DNA from 3 places in the Bacillus sp. C1 genome. Region 2 is predicted to be linked to each of the others. Evidence: predicted binding sites of a transcription regulator. Region 2 holds the regulator's gene; each other region holds the start of a gene.

Region 1 (3,217 bases), on a different contig from region 2:
CCTGTCCCTGATGTTGTTGGAATCGCAACAAATTGTGCCTTATTTCCAAGCTTCGGATATTTACATGTCCGTTTTCTTATATCTAAAAACTTTTGCTTAATTCCAAAGAATGTTGTTTCTGGGTGTTCATAGAAAAGCCACATTCCTTTTGCTGCATCCATTGCTGATCCGCCGCCAAGCGCAATAATTACATCAGGTTTGAAACTTCTCATCATTTCAGCACCTTTAAAAACGGTTTCATCCGATGGATCTGGCTCTACTTCAAAGAACACTTCCACTTTCACATCATTTGTATGTTTACGTAAATAATGAGTTACTGTATCCACATAACCATGCTCAACCATTCCAGGATCCGTTACAATAAATGCGCGTGAAATATTTGGCATATTTGCTAAATATCCTGTCGCATGTTTTTCAAAATAGATTTTGGGTGGTAACTTGAACCACTGCATATTCTTTTTTCTGCTTGCAAGTCTTTTTATATTCAATAGATGCGTTGCCGTTACGTTTTGAGAAACCGAGTTCTTTCCATAGGAACCGCAGCCAAGTGTAAGCGATGGAACAAATGCATTATATATATCCCCAATTCCACCCTGTGATGATGGTGCGTTTACAATGAGACGGCACGCTTTCATACGTAAACCAAATTGCTTTTGTACTTCCTTATTTGTCGAATGAATAACCGCCGAATGTCCTAAACCCCCTAGCTCTAACATTCCCACGCAATGTTTGAATCCTTCTTCTAATGAATTTGCTTTCACGCAAGCTAATACTGGGCTTAACTTTTCACGAGACAATGGATACTCTGCACCTACTCCTTTAATTTCAGCCACAAGCATCTTTGTATCTTCTGGTACAATAATGCCCACTAATGCCGCAATATAACAAGCTGATTTTCCAACGATATCACTATTTACTGCACATGTATTTTCATTAATGACAAGCTTCTCTAGTTTTTTACATTCATCCTCTGTTACAAAATAACAATTATTGGCCCTCATTTCTTCTTTCACATCATTGTAAATTTCTTTGTCTACAATGATCGCTTGTTCAGAGGCACAAATCATACCATTATCAAATGTTTTTGATAAAATCAAATCATTTACAGCACGCTTTACATGTGCTGATTTTTCTATATAACAAGGTACGTTTCCCGGTCCTACGCCTAGAGCTGGTTTACCAGTAGAATACGCTGATTTCACCATTCCTGCGCCTCCAGTTGCTAAAACGAGTGCAACACCTTCGTGATTCATTAATTGCTTTGTTGCCTCAACAGAAGGTTTTTCGATCCATTGAATACAGCCCTTTGGCGCACCGGCCTTCACTGCTGCATCGCGTAACGTTTTTGCCGCTGCGACCGAACAGTTTTGTGCGGATGGATGAAATGCGAAAATAATCGGATTTCTTGTTTTCATTGCGATTAACGCTTTAAACATCGTTGTCGAAGTCGGATTCGTAACTGGTGTTACCCCAGCAACTACACCGACTGGTTCTGCGATTTCTATGATTTCTTCATGAGGATCCTCATGAATGATTCCTACTGTTTTATCCCGTTTCATACTGTGCCAAATATATTCAGTGGCAAAAATATTCTTGATGCATTTGTCTTCATATACACCGCGCCCAGTTTCCTCAACAGCCATTTTCGCAAGTGGCATATGTTGGTCTACACCTGCAAGTGCCATTTCATGTACAATGTTGTCAATTTGCTCTTGTGTAAAATCCTCTAATGCTTGTAATGCTACCTGACCGTTCTTCACTAACGTATCGATCATTTCTGTTACTTTTTGCATCTCATTTACAACTTTCTCTTTGACTACCATGTGACTTCCTCCTATTCTGCTATACGGTCTATAAACGTCCCTCAGGGTCTTAATAAGTCCCAATTAGCATAAAAAAATAGAATTACTCTTCCTACATGAACCTCTTCATTTGTGAAGTTTTTCACAAATGAACGTATGAAGCATCATTTCATGAATTTACTATACACGAAATATTTTAAATTGTGCGTGTCTATTTTGTGAAACTTTTCACAAAATATTTTTTTAAAAAGCACTGCCTCTTTAAGCAGTGCCCTTTCCTTATGCCAACGCTTGTGCTAAATCTTCAATCAAATCTTCGCCATCTTCAATGCCGACAGAAATACGAATTAATGTATCAGTAATGCCTAACTCTTTACGACGATCTGCCGGAATAGATGCATGTGTCATTTGTGACGGAATAGAAATTAAACTTTCAACTGCTCCTAAACTTTCAGCAAGTGTAAAGTACTGCAATTTTTCAAGCACGTTGTTTAGCGTTTCTTCACTATCTACATCAAATGAAATAATTGCACCGTAACCGTTTGCTTGCTCAGTTGCTAATGCATGATTTGGATGTGATTCAAGACCTGGATAGTATACTTTATTAACTTTTGGATGATTATTTAAAAACTCAGCAATCGCACGTGAATTTGTTTCATGTTCTTCCATACGAATTCCTAATGTTTTTAAACCACGAAGTAATAAGAAGCTATCTTGTGGCCCAAGAATACCACCTGTTGAGTTTTGAACAAAATGAAGGTCTTCTGCTAATTGTGGACTATTTACAACAACTAATCCAGCGACAACATCACTATGTCCGCCTAAATATTTCGTTGCGCTATGAAGAACAATATCTGCTCCTAAAGAAATCGGTGACTGCCAATACGGCGTCATGAATGTGTTATCAATAATTGTGAGTAGTCCTTTTTCTTTTGCAAATGCGGAAATTTGCTTAATATCTGTAATTTTTAATAATGGGTTTGTTGGCGTTTCCACATAGATTGCTTTTGTATTTGAACGAACTGCTTCGGCTACTTTGTTTATATTTGTTGTATCAACAAATGTATGCTCGATCCCAAAACGATTCAATATTTTTGTAATCACGCGATATGTTCCGCCGTATACGTCATCTGTTAAAATGACATGATCTCCTTTTGAGAACAACATAATCGTTGCTGTAATAGCAGCCATCCCTGAACCGAAAGCAAATCCTGCATGGCCGTTTTCAAGTACAGCGATCATTTCTTCTAATGCTGAACGCGTCGGATTTCCTGTACGTGAATATTCATACCCTTGATGCTTACCAACTGCTTCTTGTTTGTACGTACTTGTTTGATAGATTGGTACGTTTACAGATCCAGTTGAAGGTTCTCCTATACGAATACCATGAATTAATTTTGTTTTTGCTCTCATTT
Region 2 (3,217 bases):
TGAGAAACGAATAAAAGAGTTCCTGGATAATCAATTAGGGCATTTTCTAAAATCTCTTTACTATTTAAATCAAGATGGTTTGTTGGCTCATCGAGAATGAGTAGATTAGATTTTTGCATCATCAATTTTGCCAGAGCTAATCGTGCTTTTTGACCACCACTTAGGGAAGATACGGGTTTTAATACATCGTCCCCTGTAAATAAAAAGTTACCGAGTATCGTGCGAATTTCTTTTTCTGGTTCTAACGGATAATCGTCCCATAGCTCGTTTAAAACACGCTTAGATGATGTTAAGTTTGCCTGTTCTTGATCATAGTATCCAATGGATACATTTGAACCGAAAGAAACTTCTCCCCTTAACGGCTTCAACTTATTCACAATCGATTTTAATAATGTAGATTTTCCAATACCATTTGGACCGACTAGTGCGACACTATCTCCTCGGGTCAAACGCATATTTACATGCTCGATAACTGCTTCTTTGTCATACCCAATTGAAACATCCTTTACCTGTAATACGTCATTTCCGCTTTGTTTTTCGATGTCAAAGTGGAACGATGCAGATTTAGAGTCACCTAAGGGCCTAGTTAGTAATTCCATTCGGTCTAATTGCTTACGGCGGCTTTGAGCACGTTTTGTTGTAGAAGCACGGGCGATGTTCTTTTGAACAAAGTCTTCCAGCTTAGCAATTTCCTCTTGTTGTTTTTCATAACGTTTCATTTCTTGTTCATATAATGCAGCTTTTAAATCTAAATATTTGCTATAATTTCCAACATATCGTCTACTTTCTTTATTAGAAATTTCATATACTTGTGTAACAAGCTTATCTAAAAAGTAGCGATCATGGGAGACGATTAAAATAGCGCCAGGATAGCCTTGTAAATATTGTTCAAGCCATGTTAGTGTATCGATATCTAAATGGTTTGTTGGCTCGTCCAAAATGAGTAAATCTGGTTTAGTTAATAGTAGTTTACCAAGAGCAAGTCTCGTTTTCTGACCACCACTTAACGTAGAAATTGTTGTTTGGTGTGTTTCGATAGGAAAACCAAGCCCACTTAAAATGGAGCGAATATCAGCTTCATATTGATACCCCCCCTGATCTTTGTAGTTTAACTGTAATTGATCATAATCAGCGAGTAATCTTTCGTATGTAGTAGCATTTGAAAAGTTCTCTTCTTTACCCATCTCCTGTTCTAACCTTCGAAGTTTCTTTTCCATTTGCTCTAGATGTGTAAAGACGGTAAGCATTTCATCCCAAATTGTTAAAGAAGTTTCTAAACCAGTATTTTGGGCTAAATACCCAATCGAAACATCTTTCGGTTTTATAATTTCTCCACCATCGTGGGATAATTCGCCGGCAATTATTTTTAATAATGTAGATTTTCCAGCACCATTTCGACCAACGAGTGCAATGCGATCTTTTGTTTGAACTTCCAATTTAATGTTTGCAAGAATTGTTTCAGCACCGTATAATTTTGAAAGCCCGTTCACTTGTAATAAAATCAATGTTTTCACCTCAACTAATTTCTTAACTTTGCCATGTTTATATTTCTCAATCATACTAAAAATAGTGTATAGTTTAAAATAAAGAGAGAAGTCTTTTCTCTATTATACAAGGAAAGTCATAAGTGCTAAACTTCTGTATTTGTTTTCAGTCTATGAACAAAGATAGGAAGAGAGGAGAGATTACATGGATCAGCAGAAGATTCCACAGGCCACTGCCAAAAGATTGCCTCTATACTATCGATTTATCCAAAACTTATCGCTTTCTGGTAAGCAACGTGTTTCATCAGCAGAATTGAGTGAGGCTGTAAAAGTAGATTCGGCAACAATTCGAAGAGATTTCTCATATTTTGGAGCGTTAGGGAAAAAGGGATATGGATATAATGTGAATTATTTACTATCATTTTTCCGGGAAACGCTCGATCAAGATGATATAACACGTGTAGCGCTTATTGGAGTAGGTAATTTAGGGACCGCTTTCTTACATTACAATTTCACGAAAAATAATAATACAAAGATTGAAATGGCTTTTGATGTCAATGAAGAGAAAGTTGGAAAAGAAATCGGAGGAATCCCTGTATATCATTTAGACGAATTAGAAGAGCGTTTAACAAATGATATACAAGTGGCAATATTAACAGTACCTGCTACTGTTGCACAAACTGTAGCAGATCGATTGGCCGAAACAAATATACATGGGATTTTAAATTTTACACCAGCACGATTAAATGTTTCGGAAAATATAAGAATTCATCATATTGATTTAGCTGTAGAATTACAAACATTAGTTTATTTTTTGAAAAATTATCCACAATAAAACGCAGAGGAATCCCTCTGCGTTTTATTGTGGCTTTTTCTTTGTGAATTTTATTAAGAGAAGTCGAAGTGCCAAATTAAAGTCAATTGTCGCCATAACAGCAAACAGCAGTGTCCAAAAGTTCCAGATTGTATCTGTAACGTTCGTGATTGCATAACGTGTAAAGACACATCCAAGAAGAAAATACAGTGCTGACATGAACAATGGTGAGTTCCTCATATTTTAAAATCCTCCGATAAATCCTTGCATTTGCTCTGCTTTTTTAATCATTTCTTGTATTTGATCGTTACTTATTATTACTTGAGTGATTGCAACTAATGTATTCATTGCAACATGAGCCATAATAGGAACGATAATTCGCTTTGTTTTCACATATAAGAAGGCGAATACAAGACCCATGGCAGTATAGACCAGTAGATGCGTAAAATCAAAGTGAATTGCTGCGAACACAAGGGAACTAATAATTGCAGCGATAAAGAAGTTGAATTTTTTATAAAGTGTACCAAATAAGATTTTTCTAAAGACAATCTCTTCTAAAATAGGACCGATTATTGATATAACAATCAGGAACCAAGGTGTCGTCCTTGCGATATCCATTAACTGTGCTGTATTTTCAGAACCTGGCTTTATGCCTAGTAAGTGCATTTCGATTGTACCTGCAATCGTTTGAGAAAAGAGAGCTAAAAAGAAACCAATAAAGATCCAGCCAATTGTGGCAGGAATAGTAGCACGTTTTGTATTTAAGTGCCGATCGCGAATGTCTGTTCTGAGGAGCAAAAGTACAATGCATAATGCGATGAAAAAGCTAATGATTGCCCAGTGTCCAGTTAGTATTTGTAGTTTTTCTTCTCTAGTGAACCCCCTGTTATCATATAGTCCAGTTTTCAGAAGAAGTGGT
Region 3 (3,217 bases), on a different contig from region 2:
AAGTAATACTGCAAAACTCGTTGCCATCGCCGCTATACTATTACCAATAATGAAGACGATCATAATCCACATTAATAATGTTTTCCGTGACATACTAGCTGTTAGTGCCGTTAAGACCGGCGCACCAAACGCTACTCCTAATGCATATAAAGAAACTGTTAAACCAGCGGTTGTAACGGAAACATGTAAATCATTTGAAATCGATGGTAATAAACCAACGCTAATAAATTCAGTTGTCCCAATGCCAAATGCACTAATCGCTAGTGCTAATAAAGCAAACATACTTCTTCGATTTGTTTGAACACCTGAAGAAAGTGCCGTATATGAACTCAATTGAACTCCTCCTTAATGCGAGAAATCCAATCATAATAGTGTGATAAAAAGGCCCTTTTATCTTGTGATACATATAATGTTACTGCTCTTAACTGCTATTATGAATGGTTTCATTCTTATTTGAAAGAACGCACTTGAAAGTACGATAGGTACCTAAAAGTAACTTAGGTACCTTTTTGTAACGTACTACTCATTTGCCTCTTACGTATGCTATTATGAAACATGTTCAACATAAAAAACAGTACGTACTTTTAAGTTCTATAGGCACTAAAAAGTAACATATGACTATAAAATACTCATTAAAGGGGGTTGTAATATATGAAGAAATACAATATTCCTGTAGAAGCAACCTTAGAAGTAATCGGCGGGAAATGGAAAGTTGTTATTCTTTGTCACTTAACAAAAGGGACAAAAAGAACGAGCGAACTAAAACGTTTAATGCCCGGTATTACCCAAAAGATGCTTACACAACAATTGCGTGAATTAGAAGAAGACGGTGTTATTCAAAGAAAAGTATATAATCAAGTTCCACCAAAAGTTGAGTATTCCCTTACCGACTACGGTTGGTCCTTAGAAGCGATCCTTGATTCCCTTTGCACTTGGGGAGAATGCCATCTCGAGAAGAACGGAAATTCCTCGATGCTCCTATCGCAAGGAAATCAATCCTAACCAAAAAAGGAAAAAAGAACAGTCATCTGCTCATTTTTCCTTTTTTTCTATCTATTTAAGTAACAGTAAAATAAAATATATACTCTTTTCCCTTGCTAATACTAGGTTACAGACTCAAATTCGAATAATTAGAGATCATTTTTATGTTAACATGAGTGTATATAGTATATAATATAAGATATATTATATACACTTTCCGATAAAGGAACTTTCTATTATACGGACAAGCCATGTATCGGTCAGTTCATAAATAACAGGTAAGAAATTATGGTTTTGGATTTATGACCAAGTTACTACTCACAGTCATAAATTTAAAAGCATTTTATTGCGTTTTGTGAAGAGTTGTATAAACTTTTGCTAACGCTTACCTGCTAATCGGGAATGTTTATTCCTAAAAAAATAAGAGTATTGCTATCGTAAAGGAGAATTGGAGATGCCAGAAACTATGACGCAAACAAAGCCTGAACAAGAATCTTTACAAATTTCTGCTAGCCAAGGACAACTTGATGTACTTGATCAATTGTTAAAACCTGAGGTACAAGAATCATTAACTACACTAGTAGAACAGCTTCCAAAATTAACTGAGCTTGTTAACATTTTAACTAAGTCTTATGACTTCGCTCAAACTGTTGCTACTGACGAAGTATTAAAAAGTGACACTGTTGGCGCAATCCAAGAGATTGTAGAGCCTGTAAAAGATACAGTGAAAAGCATGGCTGCAACTGCAATCGAAGCGAAAGATCGCGCTGATGAAAGCACAGAAGTTATCGGTCTTTTCGGTCTGTTAAAATTACTAAAAGATCCACAAGCACAAAAAATGTTCCGCTTTGTCAATGCTTATCTTCAAATTAGTGCAGAACGCAATAATAAATAATTTATCTTATAACAACAATTAGTAAAGACGGGGGATATCATACTATGTCAAAACAAATTGTCATCTTAGGCGCTGGTTATGGCGGTCTTCTTGCTGCTTTAAACGTACGTAAATACTACAGCAAATCAGAAGCACAAGTTACAGTGATTAACCAATACCCAACACACCAAATTATTACAGAATTACACCGCTTAGCAGCAGGTAACGTTTCTGAGCAAGCAATTGCAATGCCTCTTACAAAACTTTTCAAAGGCAAAGACATCGATCTTAAAATTGCAACTGTTGAGTCATTCTCTGTAGATAAAAAAGAAATCAAACTAGCTGGTGGCACTACTTTATCTTACGATGCACTTGTAGTTGCTTTAGGAAGTAAAACTGCTTACTTCGGCATTCCAGGACTAGAAGAAAACAGCATGGTATTAAAATCTGCTGCTGATGCAAACAAAATCTTCAAACACGTTGAAGATCGTATTCGCGAATACGCAAAAACAAAAAATGAAGCTGATGCTACAATCTTAATCGGCGGCGGCGGATTAACTGGTGTTGAGCTAGTTGGTGAACTTGCTGACATTATGCCTAAACTTGCAAAAAGCCACGGCGTAAATCCGAAAGAAGTTAAATTACTTCTTGTTGAAGCAGGTCCAAAAATCCTTCCAGTATTACCAGACGATTTAATTGCACGTGCAACTACTAGCTTAGAAGCACGCGGCGTTAAATTCTTAACAGGTCTTCCTGTAACAAACGTTGCTGGCAATGAAATCGACTTAAAAGACGGTCAAAAAATCGTTGCAAATACATTCGTTTGGACAGGCGGCGTACAAGGTAACCCATTAATCGGCGAATCAGGTCTTGAAGTAAACCGCGGTCGTGCAACTGTTGATGCATACCTACAATCTACTTCTCACAAAGACGTATTCGTTGCTGGAGACAGCGCTGTTGTCTTCGGTCCAGAAGGTCGTCCATACCCACCAACTGCACAAATCGCTTGGCAAATGGGTGAGTTAATTGGATATAACTTATACGCAGCACTAGAAGGCAAAGCATTCGAAGAGTTTGCACCAGTAAACTCTGGAACACTTGCAAGTCTAGGACGTAAAGATGCTGTTGCAACAATCGGAGCAAGCTCAACTCCACTTAAAGGCTTACCAGCATCATTAATGAAAGAAGCAAGTAACGTTCGTTACTTATCACACATTAAAGGATTATTCAGCTTAGCTTACTAATCCAAGTAATTAGCCCGAATCATGGTTCATCATGATTTGGGCTTTTTTATTAAAAAAAACTTTCTTTTTTGGGCAAAATAGAGCATCCGCTCATGCATAGAAACGGTCCATTCCCTTT

Evidence for each region. Region 2 encodes Rex, which represses fermentation and respiration genes when NADH is low (regulators of the CRP and FNR family bind a similar motif). Its sites were predicted from a motif close to TTGTGAAATATTTCACAA; they were not measured.
Region 1: the regulator Rex is predicted to act here: its motif matches at 2,019-2,036, upstream of adhE (bifunctional acetaldehyde-CoA/alcohol dehydrogenase).
Region 3: the regulator Rex is predicted to act here: its motif matches at 1,335-1,352, upstream of ACX5JI_RS14655 (DUF1641 domain-containing protein).

The regions. Positions count from the first base shown of each region.
Region 1 is NZ_JBTMZT010000001.1:295,096-298,312, reverse strand. It holds gene adhE (bifunctional acetaldehyde-CoA/alcohol dehydrogenase) at 1-1,823, opposite strand, end outside; gene ACX5JI_RS01505 (bifunctional cystathionine gamma-lyase/homocysteine desulfhydrase) at 2,082-3,215, opposite strand; gene ACX5JI_RS01500 (O-acetylserine dependent cystathionine beta-synthase) at 3,217-3,217, opposite strand, start outside.
Region 2 is NZ_JBTMZT010000024.1:3,624-6,840, forward strand. It holds gene ACX5JI_RS26100 (ABC-F family ATP-binding cassette domain-containing protein) at 1-1,505, opposite strand, end outside; gene ACX5JI_RS26105 (redox-sensing transcriptional repressor Rex) at 1,690-2,319, shown strand; gene ACX5JI_RS26110 (YdiK family protein) at 2,344-2,538, opposite strand; gene ACX5JI_RS26115 (CPBP family intramembrane glutamic endopeptidase) at 2,542-3,217, opposite strand, start outside.
Region 3 is NZ_JBTMZT010000004.1:165,494-168,710, forward strand. It holds gene ACX5JI_RS14645 (MFS transporter) at 1-282, opposite strand, end outside; gene ACX5JI_RS14650 (winged helix-turn-helix transcriptional regulator) at 652-1,002, shown strand; gene ACX5JI_RS14655 (DUF1641 domain-containing protein) at 1,436-1,876, shown strand; gene ACX5JI_RS14660 (NAD(P)/FAD-dependent oxidoreductase) at 1,921-3,099, shown strand.